2 regions of the Williamsia sp. z71 genome follow, and region 2 is predicted to be linked to the other one. Evidence: riboswitches for the same ligand, from Rfam matches in the RefSeq annotation. Region 2 holds a riboswitch; the other holds the start of a gene.

Region 1 (6,976 bases), on a different contig from region 2:
CGGTCGGAGCGGTCATCGGACTCGCCGCACAGGACCACTATCAACGGGTGGTGGTCGACGTTCCGGAGACGGTCGACGTCGTCGCGGGTCAGGTCCTCCTGGCGTTGGCCCGGGTGCAGTTGATCGATGCGCTCCATGTGTCGCAGGAGCGCTCTCGCATGGCGGGACTCGCGCAGCGTCACGGGGGCACCGTCATTGCCTGGCAGGTGCTGCAGGCGCGTTAGGGCGGTTGTGATGCAGTGCCGGGAAGCAGCCTGCCTCTTTGTTGTGACTGGCAGGTGCTGCAGGCGCGTTAGAGCGGGCATCCGCCGGGTGTCGTCGCGGTCGCGGACGCCTAGGTGGTCGCCCCGGTCGGGCAATGGATAGTCTTTTCGCGTGACCCACTCCGATGCGCAGGCCCGCAGCTGGCCTCAGGTACTTGGAGTCCTGGCCGACGGCCGGGACCTGACCACCGAGGGCGCCGGGTGGGCGATGAACGAGATCATGTCGGACAATGCGACACCCGCCCAGATTGCGGCATTCGGTGTGGCACTGAAGATCAAAGGACCGGTTGCCGCCGAGTTGCGTGGGCTCGCCGACGCGATGTTGAATCACTCGACAGTCGTGTCGACGTCCGTTCCCTGTGTCGACATCGTCGGTACCGGAGGCGACCGCTCGAACACGGTCAACATCTCGACGATGGCCGCGGTGGTGGTCGCGGCGGCCGGGGTTCCGGTGGTCAAGCACGGCAACCGGGCGGCCACCTCGAAGAGCGGCGGCGCCGATGTCCTGGAGGCGCTGGGCGTGAACATCGCGCTGACCGCCGACGGTGTGAGCCGTTGTGTTGCCGAGGCCGGCATCGGCTTCTGCTTCGCTCCGGTCTTCCATCCGGCGCTGCGCTTTGCTGCCGCACCCCGCAAGGAGATCGGTATCCCCACGGTCTTCAACGTGCTGGGGCCGCTGACCAATCCGGCGCGTCCGACGAGCGGGCTGGTCGGTTGTGCGTTCGTCGACCTGGCACCGGTGCTGGCGCAGACCTTCGTGGAGCGCGGCGATTCGGTTCTCGTCGTCCGCGGCGACGATGGTCTCGATGAGTTGACCACCACATCGACCTCCACGGTGTGGCAGGCGTTCGGCGGTTCGGTGCGCACGCAGACGGTGGATCCGACAACCCTCGGGCTGGCCCGGGTGGAGTTGTCGGCGCTGCAGGGTGGCGACGCCGAACACAACGCGACCGTCGCCCGGGAGACCTTCGCCGGTCGGCCGGGTCCGGTCCGGGATGCGGTGCTGCTCAACGCCGCCGGTGCGCTGACCGCCTACCGCCCGCAACCGGACCTCGATCTGCACGAGCAGTTGCGTGCCCACCTGGCGGTGGCTGCGGCAGCGATCGATTCGGGCGCTGCCGCAGCAGTTCTGGCCGAGTGGGTCCGGGTCAGCAACGCCTGACCCGAGCTGTCGGCCTCGATCACTCGCCGATGGAGAAGCCTGCGTCGACGTCGGCGCTGGAGTAGCTCTTGAACGCGATGTGGGTTGCGGTGTGCTTGACCCCGGGGAGTCGGCTGATCGACTCGGTCACCACGTCGGCGATCTTTTCATGGTCGCGGACCCGTAGCTTTGCGATCAGATCGACGTCGCCTGCGCACGAATAGACCTCGGTGACACCGGGGATGTCGGCGACGGCCTGGGCGGTTTCGGGGATCTGGTGGACGTCGGTCTGGATCAGGACGATCGCGGTAATCATGGTCTCAGAGTAGTGCCGGTTCAGTCGTGATCGATGTCGATGGTCCGATGTGCCGATCCGACGAGTTCGCGCCACTGGGCCCAGCGTCCGGCGCCGTGTCTGGGTAGGCTGAATCCGCTTGTGGCGCAGACGATTCGAACACCCGGACTGGTGAGCCACCGGAAGACCAGGGCGGTTTCTTCCGGCGGGGCACCGCAGAGCGGTCCGGTTTCGGGAATCACGGTCTCGGCGGATGCGGCGAGCAACTCGACGACCGGCATCGGGGGGACGCCGCGGGTCGCGACACCGGCGCTGGCCAGGCGTCCATGCCGGATGACGGCAAGGTCCCAGCCACCGCGCCCGTCGGGTGCGGCTGCGACGAGCTCGGAGATCCGGGCGAGCGCGGCCAGGCGCTGACAGCGTTCGAGGTGGGCGATGAGTTGATCGAGGCGGTCGCGCAGCCGGGCCGCGTTCTCGAACAATTCCGCCTCGGACAGGGCGGTCAGTCGATCGAGTGCGACCAGGATGGGTGCATCGCTGCGGCCCGAGAACAGGTCGGCCACCGCCTGGGCCCGCGGGCGGTAGACGCCGGCATCGAGCGCTTCGGCGCTCGCACCGTGGCAGCCGCCGACGATCCGTCTGCCGTCCGGACCGACCTCGCAGCGGTGCACACCGGTGGCACGTAGCGGTGTGCGGCAGGTGCGCAGTTCACAGAGTTCGGCGATGAGGTCGGCGATGTCATATGCAACGGATCGGGACCGGACCGGGCCCAGGGCAGTCGTGGTGGGCGTGCGGCTCACCTTCAGCCGTGGGAACGGCTCGTCGGTGAGGCAGAGCCACCAACCACGATGGGGGAACTTGGACCGACGGTTGTATGGCGGGGCATGGGCGCCGAGCAGGCGCAGTTCCCGGACCCCGGCCTCGATGCGGTGTGCGCATTGCACGTGATCGACGCGGGTGGCCAGATCCACCATCTCCCGGATGCGGGTACGGGTCTCCGATCCGGTGAAATAACTGCGAACCCGACGCCGTAGATCGACCGCCGTCCCGATATACAGGACTTCGTCCGACGGTCCGCGGAACAGATAGACGCCGGGTTCGGACGGCAGGTGGTCCGACAGTGCTCTCTTGCTGCGGGTGGCCGCAGAAATTCCGGGGAGATAGTCGCGCAGTTCCCTATATGTATGGACACCCTGGTTGCCCACCCGCTCGAACAGGCGATGCAGTACCTCCACCGTCGCACGGGCATCGTCGAGCGCCCGGTGCGTCGGCTGCGTCTGCACGGCGAACAGGGCGGCGAGGGCGGAGAGTTTCACCGTGGGCGCCTCGTCACGGGTCAGCACCCGTCTCGCGAGTTTCACGGTGCACAGAACCCGATGGAAGTCCCACGGGTGGCCGAGGTCGTTGGCGGCGGCGCGCAGGAAGCCGACATCGAAGCGCGCGTTGTGCGCGACGATCACCGCATCCTGGGCGAACTCCAGGAATGCCGGCAATACCTGATCGATGGTCGGCGCCCGGTAGACCATCGCCTCGGTGATCCCGGTCAACCGGACGATGTGCGGGGGAATGCCGCGACGGGGGTCGACGAGTGTCGCGAAATCACCGAGCACTTCGCCACCACAGATCTTGACCGCCCCGATCTCGGTGATGCGATCGTCGGTCGGGCTGCCGCCGGTGGTCTCGAGGTCGACCACGACAAACGTCGTCTCGCGGAGTGGCCGGTCGTCCGGATGCGCCAGGGTCGGGTCATCAAACGACATCTGGGCCCCAATGACCTCACTGACACCACTCACACCACTCACGCGACGAACACTAGTTCGAGCCTCCGACAGCACTACGTTGTCGGGCTCGGATGTTTGGGCCGCGGAGGGCCGGGTACAACATCCGAGATGTCTTGTCGGAGGGTGCCGCTAGCGTCTCGAGCGATGTAACAAAAGTCGGCCTCATCTCGCCTCCGGGTAAACCCTGAGGGCCCCGAGATCGAGATGAGAGACCCAATGAGACGGAGATCACATTGCTCATCGAATGCAGCACCTGCCCGGGCCGTCCTGTCGAGTGTGACGGCTGCATGATGACCGTCTTCATGGGCCCCGTAGGGGTCCGGAGCAGCGAGGATGCGGAAGTTCGCTGTGATGAATTCGTTATTGATCACGAGGCCCGCATAGACGAGGCGGTCGCGACGTTCCGTGCCGCGGGCATGCTGGGCAAGTCTGAGACTCACGATCACCGCAGGCGTACTCCTGCAGCTCAAGGGTACTTTTCGGACCAAAATCAGCCCCGTTTGTGGGCTGTGTGACGCAACACGCCGGACGGACCCTGTCGTCCTTCCGGTGGACATTCGCCACCACGGTTTCGTAACCTTTCTGAGACCTAACGAAAGTGTTCACTCCATCCGGAGGAATCGTCAGGTCGCCGCTTAATCACCAACACGGTGAACCGGGGAACCATCTGATGCAGACCACAAGTCCGCATTCGGGGTGAATCCCATCGAACCCTGAGGTCTCAACGACTTTGCGGGTTCACCGGGTAGGGCCATCTTCCGGCCCGAATCCGACAGCTAACTCGGTCAGCGGATAGGGAAGAAACAAGGAGATCTCGCTTCGTGGCGAAACATCGTTTGAACAAAGAAAGCCGTGGCGCCAAGAGTGCCCGCGGTGCACTCATTGCCGGTTCGATCACTCTCGGCACCCTGGGTATCGCCGCAGCGCCTGCCTTCGCCGCACCGGTGACCGTCCCCGGTGTCGGAACTTTCGACATCCCCGGTCTCACCCCGGAAATGATTCCGAATGAGCTGAAGCCGGAAAACCTCCTCCCCGGCGTCGCCGCTGCGCCCGCACCTGTCAAGGCTGCCGGTCAGATCGCTGCGGACGCCGCAGTCAGCAAGATCGGTTCGCCGTACGTCTACGGCGCAGCCGGCCCCAGTGCTTTCGATTGCTCGGGTCTCGTCTACTGGTCGCACCAGCAGGCCGGTCAGACCATTCCCCGGGACAGCTACGGCCAGCTCGGCGGAGGCACCAGCGTCAGCGCTGCGAACGCCCTGCCCGGCGACGTCGTGATCTACAACGGTGGCGGCCATGCCGGCATCTACGTCGGCGGCGGTGAAGTCGTGCACTCCTCGACCGAGGGTGTGCCCGTCGCCCGGATGGCTCTCGACGGCATGTCGATCGTGGACATCCGCCGCTACTGAGCAACCAGAACTGAACAGCCATTGGGCGGGTCCGCAGAGTCTTGCGGTCCCGCCCGACGGCATCCGGCAGCCTTTACGGCGCTGGTGTCCGGCGATTCACATCGCCCGCCCATGCGCGCTGTGTAGCCTGGCCGGGTTGGTCAAATGCAGTGCAGGGGATAGGTCGTCGGGTGACCGCCGTCGACCGGAATTGTGAACGTCGGTCAACAAGGAGTTGTCAGAGTCGTGGTGCGTGAGGGATATGCCGCCGTGATGCGGACTGTGGTCGCCGGTGTGGTCGTGGCGTTGGCCGTCGCCCTGGGGGCCGGTACGCCGGCGGGTGCCGAACCCGCTCCACAGAGCCCCGACGTGATGCTGGCCGACTACACCAAACTCGGGCGTGAAGCCGAACAGGCCACCGAGGCGATCCACACGGCGACCATCGAACTCGGCAAACAACGCGAGGCCGTCGCCGCTGCGACCAAGGATTCCGAGGCGGCCGTGGCCAATGTCGCCGCACTCGACAAGCAGGCCGCGGATCTGCAGGGCGCGGTCGATGCGCTCGTCACCGCGAGTTACAAAGGGGCCCGGGTCAATCGCCTCTACGCGGTGCTGGTGAGTGATTCGCCGCAGTCGCTTCTCGACCAGATGGCCGGCCTGGAGATGATCTCGCGCCAGACGGTAGCGGACGTCAAGAAGTTCACCGCCGCGAAGTCGAACGCGGAGAAGGCGCAGAAGACCGCGGCCGACGCCAAACTCAAGGCCGAAGCCGCTGTTGCCACCGCCGAGAAGACCAGTGCCGACCTGCAGGCCCAGCAAAGTGAGCGCGTCTTCAAGGCGACCGAGATCCGGGCCATGTACCAGGCACTGACCGGCAAGCAACTCGCCGAACTCGCCGGTGCCAGTGTCGACTTCGACCCGAAGCTGCTGCCCGCCGGTACCGCTCCGGAGGTGGTCGCGGTTCGTGCGGCGATGACCCGGGTGGGGGATCCGTACGTCTGGGGCGCCACCGGTCCCGACCAATTCGACTGTTCCGGACTGATGGTCTGGGCCTACAAGCAGGCCGGAAAGACGTTGCCGCGGTCGAGCCAGGCCCAACTCGCCGGTGGAACCGAGGTCTCCCGCGACGACATGCGACCCGGTGACCTGATCATCTATTACCCCGACGCCACCCACGTAGGTATGTACGTCGGCAACGGGTACGTGATCCACGCGTCCACCTTTGGTGTGCCCGTGGCGGTTGTCCCGGTGGACAAGGGTGGCCCGTTCAACTCGGCCCGACGGTACTGATCATCTCGGTGCGCAAGGGGCTCGACGCCCTCGCCCCCCGGACCCGGCGCGCAGTCTGGGCAGTACTCGCGGTGGTGCTCGTCGCCGTGGTCGCCATCGCGGCCATCGTCATAGCCCGTGACCCGTCCCAGGATTCGGCATCGGAGTCCGCCGCGCCCGCCGCGCGGCCTGCGAATCCGTATGAACAGGCGCGGACACTCGGCGTCACCCTCACCCTGCAGGCCTATACCGACGCGTTGCGGGCCGATGACCCCGACAAGGCGCTGGCGCAACTGGACCCGTCCGCTGATGCCGCTCTACGCAGTCGGACCGAGCTCAGTGCTGCCGGCGTCCCGGATCTGCCGTTGACGACCTTCGAGTACCGGCTCGCGGACAGCCGCGACTTCGAACGCCGGGTGCCGAGTCAGATCCAGGACACCCTCGACGCTGCCGGCAGCGTCGATTCCTGGGTGGCACCGGTACAGCTGCGCTATGCGTACGCGGGTATCGACCCGAAAGTCGTGGTGGTCGACATCCCGATGGTCATGGCCCAGTACCCGGACGGCTGGCGCATCGTCGCCGAAGCAGCGCCACTGTTCGGAGAGGCACCGGCTCCCGGCCAGGTCTGGCAGTTCCCGACTCCGGGTGCGCAGAAGGTCGCGACGAGTCCTGGTGAGTCGCTGGTGCTCACCAATGGCGGTGACCGCCGATTCGCCGACGCGATTGCCGGTGAGCTTCCGGCCGCGGTGACCTCGGTGAGTCGGTTCTGGGGCACGAAATGGCCACAGAGCGTCGGCGTGATCGCCGCGGACACCGACGACGAGTTCCGTTCGATCACCGGA
Region 2 (6,976 bases):
GACGCCCACCAGCGATGGTTCGGCCCTGCGGCGTGCCTACAGTTGTTTTCCGACCGGCGTCGTCGCCGTATGCCATCAGGGCGACGGTGACCCGATCGGTATCGCGGCGAGTTCTTTCGCCACCGTGTCACTCGATCCCCCGCTGGTATCGCTGTGTGTGCAGAACGAGTCGACGACCTGGCCCAAGTTGCATTCGGCGGCGGTGCTCGGCGTGTCGGTGTTCGCACACGACCAGGACGCCGAGTGCAAGCAGTTGGCAGGCCCGGCCGCAAAGCGGTTCGACGGACTCGCACTCGAGACCACCGCCGACGGCGCACTGTTCATCGGGGGCGCCGTCGCGCAACTGGCGTGTGAGATCTACAACGAGATCCCGGCAGGTGATCACAGCCTGGTACTCCTCAAGGTGCTGGCATTGCGTGCCGACACCGAGCAGGAACCGCTGGTGTTCCACGCCAGCACCTTCCGCGCCCTGGAACGCCGCGCCTGAGCCGTTTCCCGCCCGCCCCGGTGCCGTGAGCCCATTGCGGCCACCGCGTTCCGGCAGTAAACCGTAGGCTGGACCCTGTGACAGTCATCGCACTCGGTATGCCAACCGGTCCCGTCGCGCGACCGACAACCGACGCCGTCATGCCCACCACCGGTCCGATGATCGACACCTTCGGACGGGCGGTGCGCGACCTGCGCGTCTCGGTGACCGACCGCTGCAACCTCCGGTGCACGTACTGCATGCCGGCGGAGGGTCTGGACTGGCTCGACAAGGCCGACGTCCTCACCGCCGACGAAATCGTCCGGCTCGTCGGTGTCGCGGTTCGCGACCTGGGTATCCGCGCGGTCCGATTCACCGGCGGCGAACCACTACTGCGCAAGGATCTGACCGAGATCATCAGTGCCGTGGCCGCTCTCGAACCGCGCCCCGAGATCGCCCTGACCACCAACGGCCTGAGCCTGGCCCGCAGCGCCGAGGCGCTGGCCGCGGCCGGACTCGATCGGGTCAACGTCTCCCTCGACACCGTCGACGCGGCCCGCTTCGCCTCGATCACCCGCCGCGACCGACTCCCCGACGTCATCGCCGGGCTGGCCGCAGCACAGGCAGCCGGTCTACGGCCGGTCAAGGTCAACGCGGTCCTCGATCCCGAAACCGGATTGGCCGATGCCCCTGAACTCCTGAGGTTCTGCCTGGCCGAGGGATACGAATTACGCATCATCGAACAGATGCCGCTGGACGCCGAGCACCACTGGTCACGGACGACGATGGTCACCGCAGACCAGATCCTCGACACGCTGCAGGCCGAATTCGATCTACGGCCCGATACCGCACCCCGGGGCGCCGCACCGGCGCAGCGGTGGCTCGTCGAGGGGCATCACACACCGGACGGCAAGCCGGCCCGGGTGGGCATCATCGCCTCGGTGACACGGCCCTTCTGCGGCGACTGCGACCGAACCCGCCTGACCGCCGACGGTCAACTCCGCAACTGTCTGTTCGCCACGTCGGAGACCGATATTCGTGCTTTGCTGAAGTCAACCGAGAATTCAGATCAGGACATCGCGCTGCGTTGGCGCGAAGCGACCTGGGGCAAGTTGCCCGGTCACGGGGTCAACGATCCGGGCTTCCTCCAGCCCTCCCGACCCATGTCGGCGATCGGGGGCTGACATGGAGATCTGCGTCAGGTTTTTCGCGGCTGCGCAGGCCGCCGCCGGGGTCGAGCAACTGGTGATACATCTCACCGACAAAGCAACTCTTGCCGATCTGGAATCCGAATTGGGGCAATCGAATCCGCGGTTGGCCGAAGTGTTGCAAAGATGCTCATATCTGCATGAGTCGGTAGCGGTCCGCGACCGGTCGCGAACCCTCTCCGGGGGAGACACCGTCGATGTTCTCCCGCCGTTCGCAGGCGGTTGAGTCAGCGAACCCCCGCACGTAACCGGGTCGTTTGACCCACTTGTGCGCTTCATCCCCTTGATTCAAACTGTGACGTTACTCACATCACGGTTCGATCACGGATCGGACACGGGACGACAGTCATACCGGTGAGCAGCAAATATGCCAAATCAGGCTCAAAAGCCCCTTCTGGACACACAGTTATGCCCCCTCGAGTAGGCGTGTGTAAGCGCGAATTAACACGTACCGTCTGACTCGGTCGAACTGATCGACCAGATCGACCCGATCGCAACTGAATACTCTCGGATCGCCGCGCCCAACCTCGTCCCGCGGTCCGAGACACACCAAACGCAATTCAGGGACGGGGGCGGGGGACCCAAACATCTCCTGGAGATCACCGGATTTCCGCGGTCCACGGCGGTCAACGCCTGCCGACCAACGAAATCCTTGGGGTGCAGTTCCGCATAGCGGAACCGAGCAACCTCTCGCTCGAACCCGACAGCTGACTTCGTAGGCGCGTGGAGAGAGGAAGTTAAACTTATGTCCGGACGTCATCGTCAGCCGACCAACACCGGTCGCACCGTTGCCAAGATCGCTCTCACCTCTGCCGTCATCGGCGGCGGCGCCAGCCTCGCCTTCGCAGGCGGCGGCAACGCCGGAGCAGCCACCGACGCCGAGTGGGACCGCGTCGCACAGTGCGAGTCGGGCGGCAACTGGGCCATCAACACCGGAAACGGTTACCAGGGCGGCCTGCAGTTCTCCCCGAGCACCTGGACCGGCCACGGCGGCGGCGAGTTCGCCCCGTCGGCAGACCAGGCCACCAAGGAACAGCAGATCGCTGTCGCCGAGCGTGTCCTCGCCTCTCAGGGCAAGGGCGCATGGCCCACCTGCGGCACCGGTCTGAGCGGCGCCACCCAGCGCGACGCCCCGACCGCGGCTCCGAGCCTGGAGATCCCGGCCGTGCCCGAGCTCCCGAACCTGGCGCAGGCGACCGACGACATCGTCGCTCAGCTCAAGGCCACGATCAACGATCCCGCGCTGCACCAGCTGCTCGACCAGGCCAATGCGCAGGGTGACCTCACCGCTGATCAGGTCGCACTGTTCAACGAGTACAAGGGCTACCTGCCCGCTTCCTGATCCACCTTCGGGAAGCCCCCAGACGAAGGACCCCACACGCGACGCAACGTCCGTGTGGGGTCCTTTTCCAAATTCTGGAGCAGACAGCGGCAGATGGCCCGGCGTTACCGGACAGACATGGAAGTAACGCACCGGCAACAATGCGTGGAGATTGCACATATATGACGGGTACGACTGTGCAACGTTCGCGTTGCCGGTCATCGGTTCTGGCGGAAAACTCAATTCTCACAGCCCCGCACATTTCGGTCCAGGTGCGTTTTCCGGAGGAACCACATTGAACGCTCATCTCACTGCCGCCCACTGGGTGTATTTCGTCGGGATCATCGTCATCCTCATCACGATGGCAATGCGCAAGAACATCGTCGTACCTGCTGTGATAGCGACATTCCTGACCGCCTTCGTCTTCTCCGGCAGCATCATCACCGGTCTCGCATCGATCTTCAATGCCAGTCTTGTTGCCGCCAAAGAGCTTTTCAACATCTTCCTCATCATCGCCATGGTCACGGCAATGTTGGGCGCACTTCGTCACATGGGTGCCGACCGCCTGATGGTCGCCCCGTTCAGGCGCGTGATGCGGACCGGCACAAGCAGTTTCATCGTTCTGGCGATCGTCACCTACGTGATCTCGCTGTTCTTCTGGCCCACACCTGCGGTTCCGCTCGTGGGCGCAGTGCTCATCCCCGTGGCCATCCGTGCCGGCCTGTCTCCGCTGTCGGTCGGTATGGTGATCGCCATCTGCGGTCAGGGAATGGCGCTGTCGTCGGACTACATCATCAAAGTCGCTCCCGGCATCTCGGCATCGAGCGCCGGCGTGGACGCCGACCTGGTGGCCGACAAGGCGATGGTCCTATCGCTCATCGTCGGCCTGACCGCCCTCATCATCACGTTCGTCATGCAGCGCAAACACTGGCGCGCTCCGTCACCGGACCTGCTCGTCGAATGGGAGGCAGAGGCCGACCGCGGTGCCGACGACCTGCGTGATGAGCTGGGCGACGACGGTGGTGTCGGCGGACCGGATTCCGACTCCGTCGACGGCGGTCTCCCCGGACCGCGGCCCGGCGGCCCGGTGAAAGTGTCCACCGTGACCGAATCGTCCTCGGCCACAACCGTTATCGAACGGGTGGCGGTACCGGGCGATCAACCGCCGGCGAAGTCGGCGATGGCTCGCACCTTCGCGATGCTGGTGCCGCTGGTCTATCTCGCCTTCGTGGTCTACCTCATCTTGGGGAAGGTGGGTGTCTTCCCAGAGTTGAAAGGTGGCGATGCGGCCGCCATCGTCGGAGGTATCGCCGCTCTGGTGCTCTTTGCGGCCGCCGCGGTCACCGACAAGGGCAACTTTCTCGAGACCACGTCCGAGCACCTCATCGACGGGCTTGTCTTCGCCTTCAAGGCGATGGGCATCGTGCTCCCCATCGCCGGCTTCTTCTTCATCGGAAACGCCGACTTCTCCGGCGCGATTCTGGGCTACTCCGACGACGAGGCAGGTCCGGCAATCCTGTTCGATCTGGTGAACTCCGCGCAGTCACACCTCCCCCAGAACTCGTTCGTGACGGCGTTCGGCATCCTGTTCATCGGCATGATCGCGGGTCTGGAGGGCTCCGGTTTCAGTGGCCTGCCGCTGACCGGTTCACTCTCGGGGGCTCTGGGTCCGGCCGTCGACATGGATCCCTCGACCCTTGCGGCGATCGGTCAGATGGGCAATATCTGGTCGGGCGGTGGCACGCTCGTCGCCTGGTCATCGCTCGTCGCTGTGGCCGGATTCGCCCGGGTTCCGGTACTCGACCTGGCCCGGAAGTGCTTCTTGCCCGTCGTCAGCGGTCTCGTCCTCTGCACGCTGTTCGCGATCCTGTTCCTCTGACACAGATCCCGTCTCGAGTGCCCCGCCGCGGGGAGTATCCGCGGCGGGCATTCGGCGTCGCCCGGTCCGATCGTCCCCCGTCCACGCTCACCGAGGAGCCCACCACCATGCCGCCGCGCTTCCAGCTCGAACCAGCCTTCCTGCCCGTCATCGTCCTGACATTCGTCACCGGCATCGTCGACGCGGTCGGCTATCTTGCCCTGGATCGGGTGTTCACCGGCAACATGACCGGCAACATCGTCATCCTCGGTATGGCATTGGCCGGAGCCGACGGACTACCGATCCTGGGACCGTTGTTCGCGGTGTGCGCGTTCATGATGGGTGCCTATGTGGCCGGCCTACTCCTGCGGGGTCACGAGAAGACCTGGCACCTGCGTCGCACCACCGGCCTGCTGGTCGCCGGCGGTGGCGCGCTCGCCGGTTGCGCGCTGGCTTTGATCCTGCTCGATCCACACGCCGAACCCGTCCAGATTGCCGTCGCCGCAACCACAGCTGCGGTGATGGGCACCCAGGCGGCCGTCGCCCGGAAACTCGCGGTGACCGACATGACGACGGTGGTCGTGACCTCCACCCTCACCCAGCTCGCCGGTGAGTCGTTCATGCCGGGCAGCAAGCACAGTCTCGCGAACCGGCGGCTGGCCGCCATCCTCACGATCTTCCTCGGTGCCGTGGCCGGGGCACTGCTGCTCCACCTCCACGTGGCGGTCCCGATGGCACTGGCCGCGGCCCTGATGTTCGCCGCCGCGATCATCGGTCATCTCGCCGTCCGAGAAGACCGTCGAGCGGTGCAGTATGCATAGGTTTCACCGGAAACCCTGTGCACAATCGAGCTTTCGCGGTGGTGCTCACCGCCGGACGCGGTGAGATGGTGGGAGGCGGAGCCGGTCATCCCGGCCCGGGAACGGGGACGAGGAACCGATGACCACCACTGCCGACCCGGCCAAGACGACAAACGCCGACGACGCCGGTACCCCGTTGGCGCTCTCGGCACTGCTTGCCGGGACACTGGTCGGTACGGTCAGCAACAACATCGTCAATGTTCCACTCGCCGAGATACTTTCCGACTTCCATGCACCTCTCGAAGACGGGGTCCTCGTCGCCGTGGGCTTCTTGCTCACCTTTGCCGCGACGATGCCGCTCGCCGGGTACGTCGGAGACCGTTTCGGCAGGCGCCGGGTGTACTGCGGCGCGCTGCTGGCCACTGCAGTCTGCTCCGCCGGTGCTGCCACCGCGCCGAGCCTGGCCGCGCTGATCGCGTGGCGGTCACTCGGTGGTGTCGCAGCCGCCGCGTTCGCGCCCGCCGTAATGGGCTTGATCGCCTGGTTGTTCGGCCCGCAGCGGCGGGCCAGGGCAGTCGGCGCCTGGGCGAGCGTGAACGGGATCGGACAGGCCGTCGGCCCGTCGATGGGCGGCCTGATCGCCGGGACATGGGGCTGGCGTTGGGTTTTCGTCCCGCTGATCCCGGTGGCGCTCATCGGATTTGCAGGCACGATGCGTTGGATACCCGCCTATCCGGGACGTGTCATGCGCCTGGATGTGACCGGTGCCGTCGCGTTGACGCTGGGGGCCGGAGTCTTGGTTCTGGGTCTGACCCTGGTGCCACAGCCACGTGTACACGTGGCCGTCGTACTCGGACTGATCGGTGTGGCCGGCGCCCTGCTGGGTTGGTTCATCTGGCACGCGCGCCGGACCGCGGCACCCTTCGTGGACGTCCGGTTGACCGCCGAATCCCGGTTTGTCCGTAGCGCCGTCGCAGCGTGCGCCCAAATGTTCTGTCTGGGTTCAGCTCTGCTGGCCGTGCCGCTCTATCTCAACGACCACGGTGAGTCCACGGCCGCCGCCGGCCTGATCCTGTTCGCCCTGCCGGCGGCAATGGCCCTGCTCGGGCCGGTGGTCGGGCGCACGTCCGATTCACTCGGCGCCCGCCGGATGATGAGGGCCGGCTTGTGTGTGCTGATTCTCGCCCAGGTCGCGATGGTGTTGGTGGTCTGGGTGTCTGACGGCAACCGGTGGACCATGGTCGGGGCACTGGTCACCACGGGTATCGGGATCGCGATGGTCCAGACACCGGCTGCCGCAGGGTCGACGCGATCCCCCGCCGG

Evidence for each region. Region 2 has a riboswitch for cyclic di-AMP ahead of AC51GR_RS10880 (transglycosylase family protein). Riboswitches for the same ligand answer to the same signal wherever they lie in the genome.
Region 1: it holds a riboswitch for cyclic di-AMP, as region 2 does, so the genes downstream of both, AC51GR_RS06685 (C40 family peptidase) here and AC51GR_RS10880 (transglycosylase family protein) in region 2, are expected to answer to the same signal.

Annotation. Positions count from the first base shown of each region.
Region 1 is NZ_JCANWX010000002.1:536,762-543,737, forward strand. Features, by position in the region: gene AC51GR_RS06665 (hypothetical protein) at 1-224, shown strand, start outside; gene trpD (anthranilate phosphoribosyltransferase) at 376-1,425, shown strand; gene AC51GR_RS06675 (Lrp/AsnC family transcriptional regulator) at 1,445-1,720, opposite strand; gene AC51GR_RS06680 (DEDD exonuclease domain-containing protein) at 1,741-3,459, opposite strand; cyclic di-AMP (ydaO/yuaA leader) riboswitch at 4,103-4,286, shown strand; gene AC51GR_RS06685 (C40 family peptidase) at 4,302-4,886, shown strand; gene AC51GR_RS06690 (C40 family peptidase) at 5,139-6,155, shown strand; gene AC51GR_RS06695 (hypothetical protein) at 6,164-6,976, shown strand, end outside.
Region 2 is NZ_JCANWX010000004.1:21,227-28,202, forward strand. Features, by position in the region: gene AC51GR_RS10865 (flavin reductase family protein) at 1-487, shown strand, start outside; gene moaA (GTP 3',8-cyclase MoaA) at 565-1,650, shown strand; gene AC51GR_RS10875 (MoaD/ThiS family protein) at 1,652-1,900, shown strand; cyclic di-AMP (ydaO/yuaA leader) riboswitch at 2,212-2,412, shown strand; gene AC51GR_RS10880 (transglycosylase family protein) at 2,420-3,016, shown strand; gene AC51GR_RS10885 (TRAP transporter large permease) at 3,291-4,874, shown strand; gene AC51GR_RS10890 (YoaK family protein) at 4,892-5,674, shown strand; gene AC51GR_RS10895 (MFS transporter) at 5,793-6,976, shown strand, end outside.